Regions from separate parts of the Arthrobacter sp. 1088 genome, predicted to be linked through region 1. Evidence: predicted binding sites of a transcription regulator. Region 1 holds the regulator's gene; each other region holds the start of a gene.
What was found. Region 1 encodes HrcA, which represses chaperone genes, less so after heat shock. Its sites were predicted from a motif close to TTNGCACTCGNNNNNNNCGAGTGCNAA; they were not measured.

Region 1 (2,199 bases):
TGCGGACGCTGATGAGTGCATCCTGGCCCCGACGCACACGGGAGGCTGGTCCAGCGTGTCCGCCGCCACCGCCGAAGAAGGTGTCGAAGATGTCCTGGAAGGCAAAGCCTTGGCCTGAGTAGCCGCCGCCGAAGCCGTTGTCAGTGCCATTCTCGTTGCCGGTGGCATCGTAGACGCGACGCTTCTGGGGGTCGGACAGCACTTCGTAAGCATGCGTCACGGCTTTGAACTGCTCCGCGACATCCTCCCCGGGGTTGACGTCCGGGTGAAGCTTTCGCGCCAACTTGCGGTACGCCTTTTTGATCTCTTCCCCGGTGGCTTCCGGCGAGACTCCCAAAACGTCATAGTGGCTGCTCAAAGTCGGTATCTCTTCCTTGTTGTAAAGCGGTTCTTACCTCGGGCTGGCGTCAGCCGCCGAGAATGCGGGAAAGGTAGCGGGCCACGGCGCGCACGGCAGCCATGGTGGTGGGATAGTCCATCCGGGTCGGTCCGAGGATTCCGACCTTGGCTCCGGAGCCGTACCCCGTTGCCACGACCGAGGCCTCGGCCAGGCCATCGTAAGGATTCTCGCGTCCGATGCTGACTGTCACGCCGCGGGGATCATCCCCCATATCGGACAACAACCGGAGCATGACAACTTGTTCCTCAAGAGCTTCCAGCACTGGCCCGATACTCAACGGGAAATCCACATTGGAGCGGGCAAGGTTGGCTGTTCCGGCCATGACGATGCGCTCTTCACGGCTGGTGTCGCTCAAAGCCTGGAGACCATGGGCAAGATGCTGCGCGAGTGCGCGAAGGTCCGGCGGGCACAGCGCCACGACGGATGGCAGCACCTGCGGCAGCAGCGCCAGCTGGGTTCCCGCGATACTGCCAAGGAACCGGGAGCGCAGGGCCATCAAGGCCTCGTTGCTGACATCGGAGCCAGCCTCGATGACCTTCTGGCCAACGCTTCCTGTATCTGCGATGAGGACCACCAGAACCTGCTTGGGCGCCAGGAGGACAAATTCAACGTGACGGACAAGTGCGCGGTTGGAGTGCGGGTACTGTACGACGGCGACCTGGTTGGTCAGTTGCGACAGCAGCCTGACGGTGCGCTCAAGGATGTCATCGAGGTCGTCCGGCCCTTCCAGCAGCGAGTGGATGGCTCGACGCTCCGCGGCGGACAACGGCTTGACCTGCGAGATCCTGTCCACGAACAGCCGATAGCCCTTGTCCGTTGGGATCCGGCCGGCACTGGTGTGCGGCGCCGCGATCAGGCCCTCTTCTTCAAGTACGGCCATGTCGTTTCGGATGGTGGCGCTTGAAACGCCGAGATGGTGCCGCTCCACAAGTGCCTTGGATCCAACAGGCTCGCGGGAATGCACATAATCCTCAACGATTGCGCGCAGCACCTCAAGCTTGCGTGGCTCACTCATTGCAACACCTCCTGACGACTGTCCGGGCCTACATCGGACCAATACTTAGCACTCAACATGCCTAAGTGCTAACAAGTCTAGTATGAGCCAGCACGTTGCTAGCATTGAAACCGCCCGCGGGAGTTATTCCCAGCACAACCAGCACAAAGGGGTATGAAGTCCTTGGCTTTCGATACGTGGGGCCCGCAGGATCTGTCCGCTCCTGCCCAACGCCAGCTCCCCGAGGTAGCCGTCCAGCGCGGGATGGTCCTTGAAGACGTCCAGTCCGGCTGGGTGGGCGAAGTCACCCGCGTGGAGAAATCGGGGGGAATGCACATCGTCTCCCTTGAGGACCGGCGTGGTAAAACCAAGTCCTTCCAGCTCGGATTCGGTTTCCTGCTTGAAGGACAGGCCATCCGCCTCATGCCGCCGGCGGCAAAGGCTCCTGGTTCGGCTTCTGGTTCATCTCTGCAGCCGGGTCGAACGGCATCCGGGTCCGTCAGGGTCCTGGGCCAGCGTGCCCAGGTGGCCAAGGCGAGCCGTATTTGGGTGGAAGGCAAGCACGACGCCGAACTGGTGGAGAAAGTCTGGGGCGATGATCTCCGCATTGAGGGCATCGTCGTAGAGCCGCTGCACGGCGTGGACGACCTCAAGTCAGCGATCGCAGAGTTCTCACCCGGGCCCGGCCGCAGGCTTGGGATCCTGGTAGACCATCTGGTAGCGGGCTCAAAGGAATCACGCATCGCCGCAGAAGCCATGACGGTGCCCGGAGCCGCCGGAAACGTGCTGATCGTGGGCCATCCGT
Region 2 (2,199 bases), on a different contig from region 1:
TGTCGGCGAGCTGTGCCTTGCGGCGGTCACCGAAGCCCGGAGCCTTGACGGCAACAGACTTGAAGGTGCCACGGATCTTGTTGACGATCAGGGTGGCCAGGGCCTCGCCCTCGATGTCTTCAGCGATGATCAGCAGCGGCTTGTTGGACTGCATGACCTTCTCCAGGACCGTGACAAGTTCCTTCACGTTGGAGATCTTGGAGTTCACGATCAGGATGTACGGGTCTTCGAGGACCGTTTCCTGGCGCTCAGCGTCGGTGACGAAGTAAGCGGAGATGTAACCCTTGTCGAAGCGCATGCCTTCGGTGAGTTCGAGCTCCAGGCCGAAGGTGTTGGACTCTTCGACCGTGATGACGCCTTCCTTGCCCACCTTGTCCAGGGCCTCGGCAATGAGGCTGCCGATTTCCGGGTCGCCGGCGGAGATGGAAGCCGTAGCTGCGATCTCTTCCTTGGTCTCGATCTCCTTGGCGGAGGCGAGCAGCTCGGTGATGACGGCCTCGACGGCCTTCTCGATGCCGCGCTTCAGGGACAGGGGGTCGGCGCCGGCGGCAACGTTGCGCAGGCCTTCCTTGACCAGTGCCTGGGCGAGAACCGTAGCGGTGGTGGTACCGTCGCCAGCGACGTCATCCGTCTTCTTGGCAACTTCCTTGACCAGCTCAGCACCGATCTTCTCGTAAGGATCGTCCAGCTCGATCTCCTTGGCGATGGAAACACCATCGTTGGTGATCGTGGGGGCGCCCCACTTCTTTTCGAGGACGACGTTGCGTCCACGCGGGCCGAGGGTGACCTTGACGGCGTCGGCGAGGATGTTCAGGCCCCGCTCGAGGCCGCGGCGTGCCTCTTCATCAAATGCAATGATCTTGGCCATAACGGCGGTAGTCCTTTCGGGACAGTCGTTAAGAAGGAACCTGTCAGATAGGGTGCCCGCGACGGACGGTCCTTTGCTTGCGGCCTCTGTATGCCCCGCGCTCCGGACCTCACCCCACCAAGGTGTTTCTTGATCCTCCTGACGTTCCGGGAGCCATCTGCTGCCGGCGTAAACCGGGCCGCAGTTAGCAGTCGAAGCGTAGGAGTGCTAAATCAATAATTAGCACTCGACCGGGGAGAGTGCAAGCAGAAGCGCCACTTTGCGCTATAAACAAAGGGGTTTCAGCCGTTACCTGACGCGACGGCCGAGGGGACTATGCAACGCGGACACTTTCGGCCTGCGGACCCTTCTGGCCTTCGCCTAATTCGAACTCCACCCGCTGGCCTTCCTCAAGAGCGCGGAAGCCTTCCATCTGAATCGCGGACCAGTGCACGAAGACGTCGTCGCCGGAGTCATCCACAGTGATGAATCCATACCCTTTTTCGGCATTGAACCATTTGACGGTTCCCAAAGCCATGATGCCCACACTTTCACAGTAGCCAAGACCGGTTGCCGGGATCTCCGGACCGGAATCAATCCACTGTAACCACAGTCACTCGCCGCGCGCTGCTGCGGAGGGGTCCACCATGACTTTTGTTATTGAGGCTTAACCGAGTTGCCACTTTCGAGGCTGGAACCCCGGGAAAATGCTCGAAGATCGGCGGAACTACTGGTAGCCAGGTCCCACAACAACAACCAGCGGCTGCTGGATTTCAGGAGATTCAACAACGGCGGAAATACCCAGGAGCTTGCCCAGCGCTTCTGCGTTCGCCTTCTGGCCGGGAACGTTGTAGAAGACCACGGAAGACTGTTGCGGCAGGCCTCCCCAGTTCCCCACAGTTCCCAGCGTCCAGCCATCGCCTTGGACCAGCCCTGCGACGCGGCTCGCAAGCCCGGCCGTAGCCGTGCCGTTGTAGACGGCAACTGCAACGGTTTTGTCCACCGGTGCAGCAGAAGGAGTTGCCGAGGCTTCGCCGGAAGGCGTGGTGCCCGGGCTCGGCTCACCGGAAGCGATGGGCGCGTTGCTTGATTCGGTAGGTGCAGCCGAAGGGGAAGTTTCACTCTGCTGGGGCGCCGGCGTCGAAACGCTTGCGGACGCACCGGGGGCAACCAGGCCAAGCCGCGGAAGTATAAGGAAAGCGACGAGTCCCAGCACCAGGGCGACGGCTCCGACGGTCAAGACCGGCCACAAATTGGGGCGGGCTGTCTCTTGGGCGTCACGGTGAACACCCTGCCGGGAGCTGTTCTGTGGGACCCGGTCGAATTCATCCTTGGCAAATTTGGTCATGGTG
Region 3 (2,199 bases), on a different contig from region 1:
GTGGCATCCGAATGCACCACTGTGGCGTGCGGGAAGGGCATGAGGTTGATCGTGGCGCAGGCCGCGGTGGTTTCATCCATCTCCACTGCAGTCACGGCAATGTCCATTGAGGCCAAGGCCATGGAGTCGGCTCCAAGACCGCAGCCAAGGTCTGCTACGTGGGAAATGCCGGCCTTGGCAAAACGCTCGGCGTGCCGGGCCGCGACGTTGAGGCGCGTTGCCTGCTCGAGTCCGGCCTGGGTGAACAGCATCTGGCGGGCGAACTCGCCGAATTTGGCCTCGGCGCGGGTTCGGAGCCGGGACTGCGTGAGTACCGCGGCCACCAGCTCAGGGGAGTGGCCTGCCTTTCGAAGATCGGCGTTCATGCTGAACGCATCGGCTTCGCGGTACGGCCCCAGCGAGGCAAGGAGTTCCCATCCTTCAGTGGTCAGCAAGGGTGCGATCTGTTCCTGCGGTGCATGAGACATGGGATCAAGCCTAACGGGGCGCGCCTTGACGCCGTGAGTTGGGAATCAGCCCGATAGGGTTGTTTTCATGGAAGACAACGCAGCTCCGCAGCCCTCCGACACGAACAACCCGGGCGGGAACCGCCCCGCTGCCCCGGGAGCTTCAGAGCATTCCGCCGGCCGGTCCCTTGTGGCGTTTGCGCGTCCTGCCTTGATCGCGGGGGCCGTGATCGCGGTAATCTGCGTTGCCCTGCTGATCGTCATCTTCGTCCTGGACTCATTCAATGCAGCTGCCTACTCCGTCACAGGCAAGAGCGTGAACGACGCTACTGATGAAGCCCGCGATATCCGGGACCTCTACAGCGGGGCCCGCATTGGCGGGATTATCGCCCTGGTGATTTCCGGCGTCGTGGCCCTGGCAGCCGCCGTCGTGCTGTATTTGAATCGCGGATCAGCACCTGTGGATGAGGATGACGACGGCGAAGACTACGATCTGGATGACCTCACCGGGCGGTAACGGGAGTTCACCAACGACGAAATTCTGGCACTCACCTTGACCGAGTGCTAACGCTTACATAGAGTCTTGTTAGCACTCTCCCCCGGAGGGTGCTAATCACGCCAGGCGTCCACCGGCACCGCGACGACGGTTGCACGCCACGGCACCCTAGTTCTTAGTCCATGAATCAGCTCATGAAAAGGAGAGTCCGAGTGTCGGTCTCGATTAAGCCTCTTGAGGATCGTATTGTTGTTCGCCCGCTCGAAGCAGAGCAGACCACGGCTTCCGGCCTGGTAATTCCGGACTCCGCACAGGAGAAGCCGCAGGAAGGCGAAGTTGTTGCAATCGGCCCCGGCCGCTTCGATGACAACGGCAACCGCGTGCCGGTTGACGTAGCTGTTGGCGACGTCGTTATCTACTCCAAGTACGGTGGAACCGAAGTCAAGACCGGCGGCAACGAGTACCTCGTTCTGTCCGCCCGCGACGTCCTTGCGATCGTCGTAAAGTAACTTCCTGGAGCCCCGCACCGCAGCCGCGTTGGAATCATTCCGACCTTCTGCGGTGCGGGTTTTCTGTCTTGAAAGGACACAACCATGGCAAAGCAGCTTGCTTTTAACGATGCTGCCCGCCGGTCTCTTGAGGCCGGTATCGACAAGCTCGCCAACACTGTCAAGGTGACGCTTGGCCCGCGCGGCCGCAACGTCGTGCTGGACAAGAAGTGGGGCGCTCCCACGATCACCAACGATGGCGTGACGATCGCCCGCGAAGTTGAGCTTGACGACCCCTACGAGAACCTTGGTGCGCAGCTGGCCAAGGAAGTAGCCACCAAGACCAACGACGTCGCTGGCGACGGCACCACCACCGCTACGGTGCTGGCGCAGGCACTGGTCAAGGAAGGCCTGCGCAACGTTGCCGCAGGTGCCGCTCCTGGCGAGATCAAGCGTGGCATCGAGGTTTCCATCGAAGCCATCGCAGCCCGCCTCCTGGAGAACGCCAGCGAAGTGCAAGGCACCCAGGTTGCCAACGTTGCCGCTATCTCCGCCCAGAGCGACGAAATTGGCGAACTGTTGGCCGAGGCTTTCGGCAAGGTGGGCAAGGATGGCGTCATCACCATCGAAGAGTCCTCCACCACCCAGACCGAACTCGTCCTCACCGAAGGCATGCAGTTCGACAAGGGCTACCTCTCCCCGTACTTCGTCACTGACGCAGAACGCCAGGAAGCCGTCCTCGAAGACGCCTTGATCCTGATCAACCAGG
Region 4 (2,199 bases), on a different contig from region 1:
ACCGCTCGGGAATTCAAGTGCATCGTCGATGCAAGAGTATGTTGCCGTGGTGCCCAGACTACCGTTGAAGGTCGTGCCATTGGCTGCAATGAACTTGAAATCGTGCGCGGACACCAAGTGCTTTGGGAAGGAATCTTGTGCGAGTTCCGGGGTGGTCTCTACGGTCATGGCAACGGCGATAATCCGGCCATTCTCCGCAGGCCGGGAATACGGCTCAGTGCAGACTGTGTCGAGGATGCTGTCCACAGTGAATTTGGTAGTGACCTTCTTGCTGCTCTGGTTGCTGAACGTTCCAATGTCGCCGAGACCAGCGATGAAATTGCCACGTGCAGACTTGGCGTTGCCTGTCGGCGAGGGCGTGGACTTGGGAGTGGCTACTGGTGTGGCAGTTGGAGCGGTGACCGGCTCGTCGGACGCTTTGGCCGATTCTGATGGGGTGTTTCTTGCGATGGCGCCACCGCAGGCGGTGAGCGCCATCGTGATCCCGAGAATAAGGGAAGCCCCCATGAGTGCTTTACGCATTGCTCTTCCTTCTTTAGATGCGAGTTGGAGTGATCTCCGCACTCTGCCCTGGTCTCGAACCAACACCGTCTGCCGACGACAGAGTCACCGCGAATCAGTCATATCATTGGCAACTTTTCCGCTGAGGATCACCATATCTGCGGTCTTCCTAGGATTATGGGAACCCGCGCTGAGCCACGCTTTGTTACGTGTGCAAGTGGTCCGGACGTCGGAAGACCCTTTGATTGCACGGGGGTGTTGATAGGGCTTACGCCTTGGAATAGGGCGGATAGGTTGCGCCTATCCAGCCTGCCCACCCCGCGCCCGCTTCAGATCCTTCCGTAGCCCGCGGTTGTCCGCCCGGAGCTCGCGATTGTCGTCGGCCAGGCCCCGGTTGTCCTCCGTCAGTCCCCGGTTTGCGGCCTCCAGCTCCAGCACGCGCTTCACCCCGGCCAGGTTCAGGCCTTCGTCCAGGAGCGCGCCAATCCTCCGGAGGGTCTCAAGGTCCTGTTCGCTGTAGCGGCGAGTGCCGCCGTCGGTCCTTTCAGGAGTGAGGAGCCCTTTGCGCTCGTACTGCCGAATGTTTTGCTGCCCGGTGCCTACCAGTTCGGCCGCAACGGAAATGGCGTAGACGCCACGACCGTCCCGGTCCGCAGCGTCACGTGCGGCAGCGCCGTCCGCCTCCGCGGGCGTACCGCCGTCGTGATCCAGACGCTCGGTGTCACCATCGCCAGCCATGCAAACCTCTCAAAAAATCTTTGAAAAAACCTCTTGCACCACTCTCTCACCAGTGCTATAAAAAATCTATACCAGCCAACACAGATCTGGAAGGCTGGCAGAACAACAAAACCGCATCAAGATCTGAAGGAGTGAGAACCAAATGCTGATGCGCACAGACCCGTTCCGCGAATTCGACAGGCTCGCCCAACAGGTTTTTGGCACAACAGCAAGGCCTGCCGGCATGCCGATGGATGCTTGGCAGGAGGACGGGCAATTCATTGTTGCCTTCGATCTGCCGGGCGTCACGCCTGATTCGGTGGAACTGGACGTCGAAAGCAACGTCCTGACGGTTAAGGCAGAACGTAAGTCGCCTGCGGGCGAGAACACCGAGATGATTGCCGCCGAACGCCCGCAAGGCGTCTTCAGCCGGCAGCTCATTCTGGGTGACACCCTGGACACCGAAGGCATCCAGGCCAGCTACGACGCAGGTGTGCTGACACTCCGCATCCCCGTCGCCGAGAAGGCAAAGCCGCGGCGTATCGAGATTTCTTCCAATAGCCAACGGCAGGAGATCAACGCCTAACCAAAGCTGCCCCGTTGGAGCTCCACCCGGGGGTGGCTGACCAGCGGGGCGTCAGGCCGGGAGCTTCAGACCGACCGCATCGGAACAGATGGGCGCAGGCTTCGCGCCACGCCACAGCACTTGTCGTGCAGATGAAACGCGGTCCCCGACGTTGTCTCCCGATTGATGGCCCCCGGCCCATGCCGGGGGCCATCGCCAAATCCGCAGCACTTATCCGGAACCAGCAGTGAGCACCAAACAACCCGACTACTACGCGATCTTGAACGTGGCTCCCGGCGCGACAGCCCGTGAAATCACCCACGCCTACCGCTCGCTGCTCCGCACGCACCACCCCGATACCCGCAAAAAGGCCGACGACGGCGACACCACCAAGGCGGCCGACCTCCAGAAACTGC

Region 2: the regulator HrcA is predicted to act here: its motif matches at 1,088-1,114, upstream of groL (chaperonin GroEL).
Region 3: the regulator HrcA is predicted to act here: its motif matches at 988-1,014, upstream of groES (co-chaperone GroES).
Region 4: the regulator HrcA is predicted to act here: its motif matches at 1,272-1,298, upstream of J2Y41_RS06715 (Hsp20/alpha crystallin family protein).

Annotation. Positions count from the first base shown of each region.
Region 1 is NZ_JAVDSM010000009.1:39,773-41,971, forward strand. Features, by position in the region: gene dnaJ (molecular chaperone DnaJ) at 1-358, opposite strand, end outside; gene hrcA (heat-inducible transcriptional repressor HrcA) at 408-1,415, opposite strand; gene J2Y41_RS15150 (DUF3097 domain-containing protein) at 1,578-2,199, shown strand, end outside.
Region 2 is NZ_JAVDSM010000003.1:78,384-80,582, reverse strand. Features, by position in the region: gene groL (chaperonin GroEL) at 1-868, opposite strand, end outside; gene J2Y41_RS05350 (cold-shock protein) at 1,182-1,385, opposite strand; gene J2Y41_RS05345 (LytR C-terminal domain-containing protein) at 1,575-2,195, opposite strand.
Region 3 is NZ_JAVDSM010000001.1:572,148-574,346, forward strand. Features, by position in the region: gene J2Y41_RS02625 (class I SAM-dependent methyltransferase) at 1-467, opposite strand, end outside; gene J2Y41_RS02630 (hypothetical protein) at 535-963, shown strand; gene groES (co-chaperone GroES) at 1,155-1,451, shown strand; gene groL (chaperonin GroEL) at 1,536-2,199, shown strand, end outside.
Region 4 is NZ_JAVDSM010000003.1:398,631-400,829, forward strand. Features, by position in the region: gene J2Y41_RS06705 (hypothetical protein) at 1-522, opposite strand, end outside; gene J2Y41_RS06710 (MerR family transcriptional regulator) at 802-1,239, opposite strand; gene J2Y41_RS06715 (Hsp20/alpha crystallin family protein) at 1,382-1,804, shown strand; gene J2Y41_RS06720 (DnaJ domain-containing protein) at 2,031-2,199, shown strand, end outside.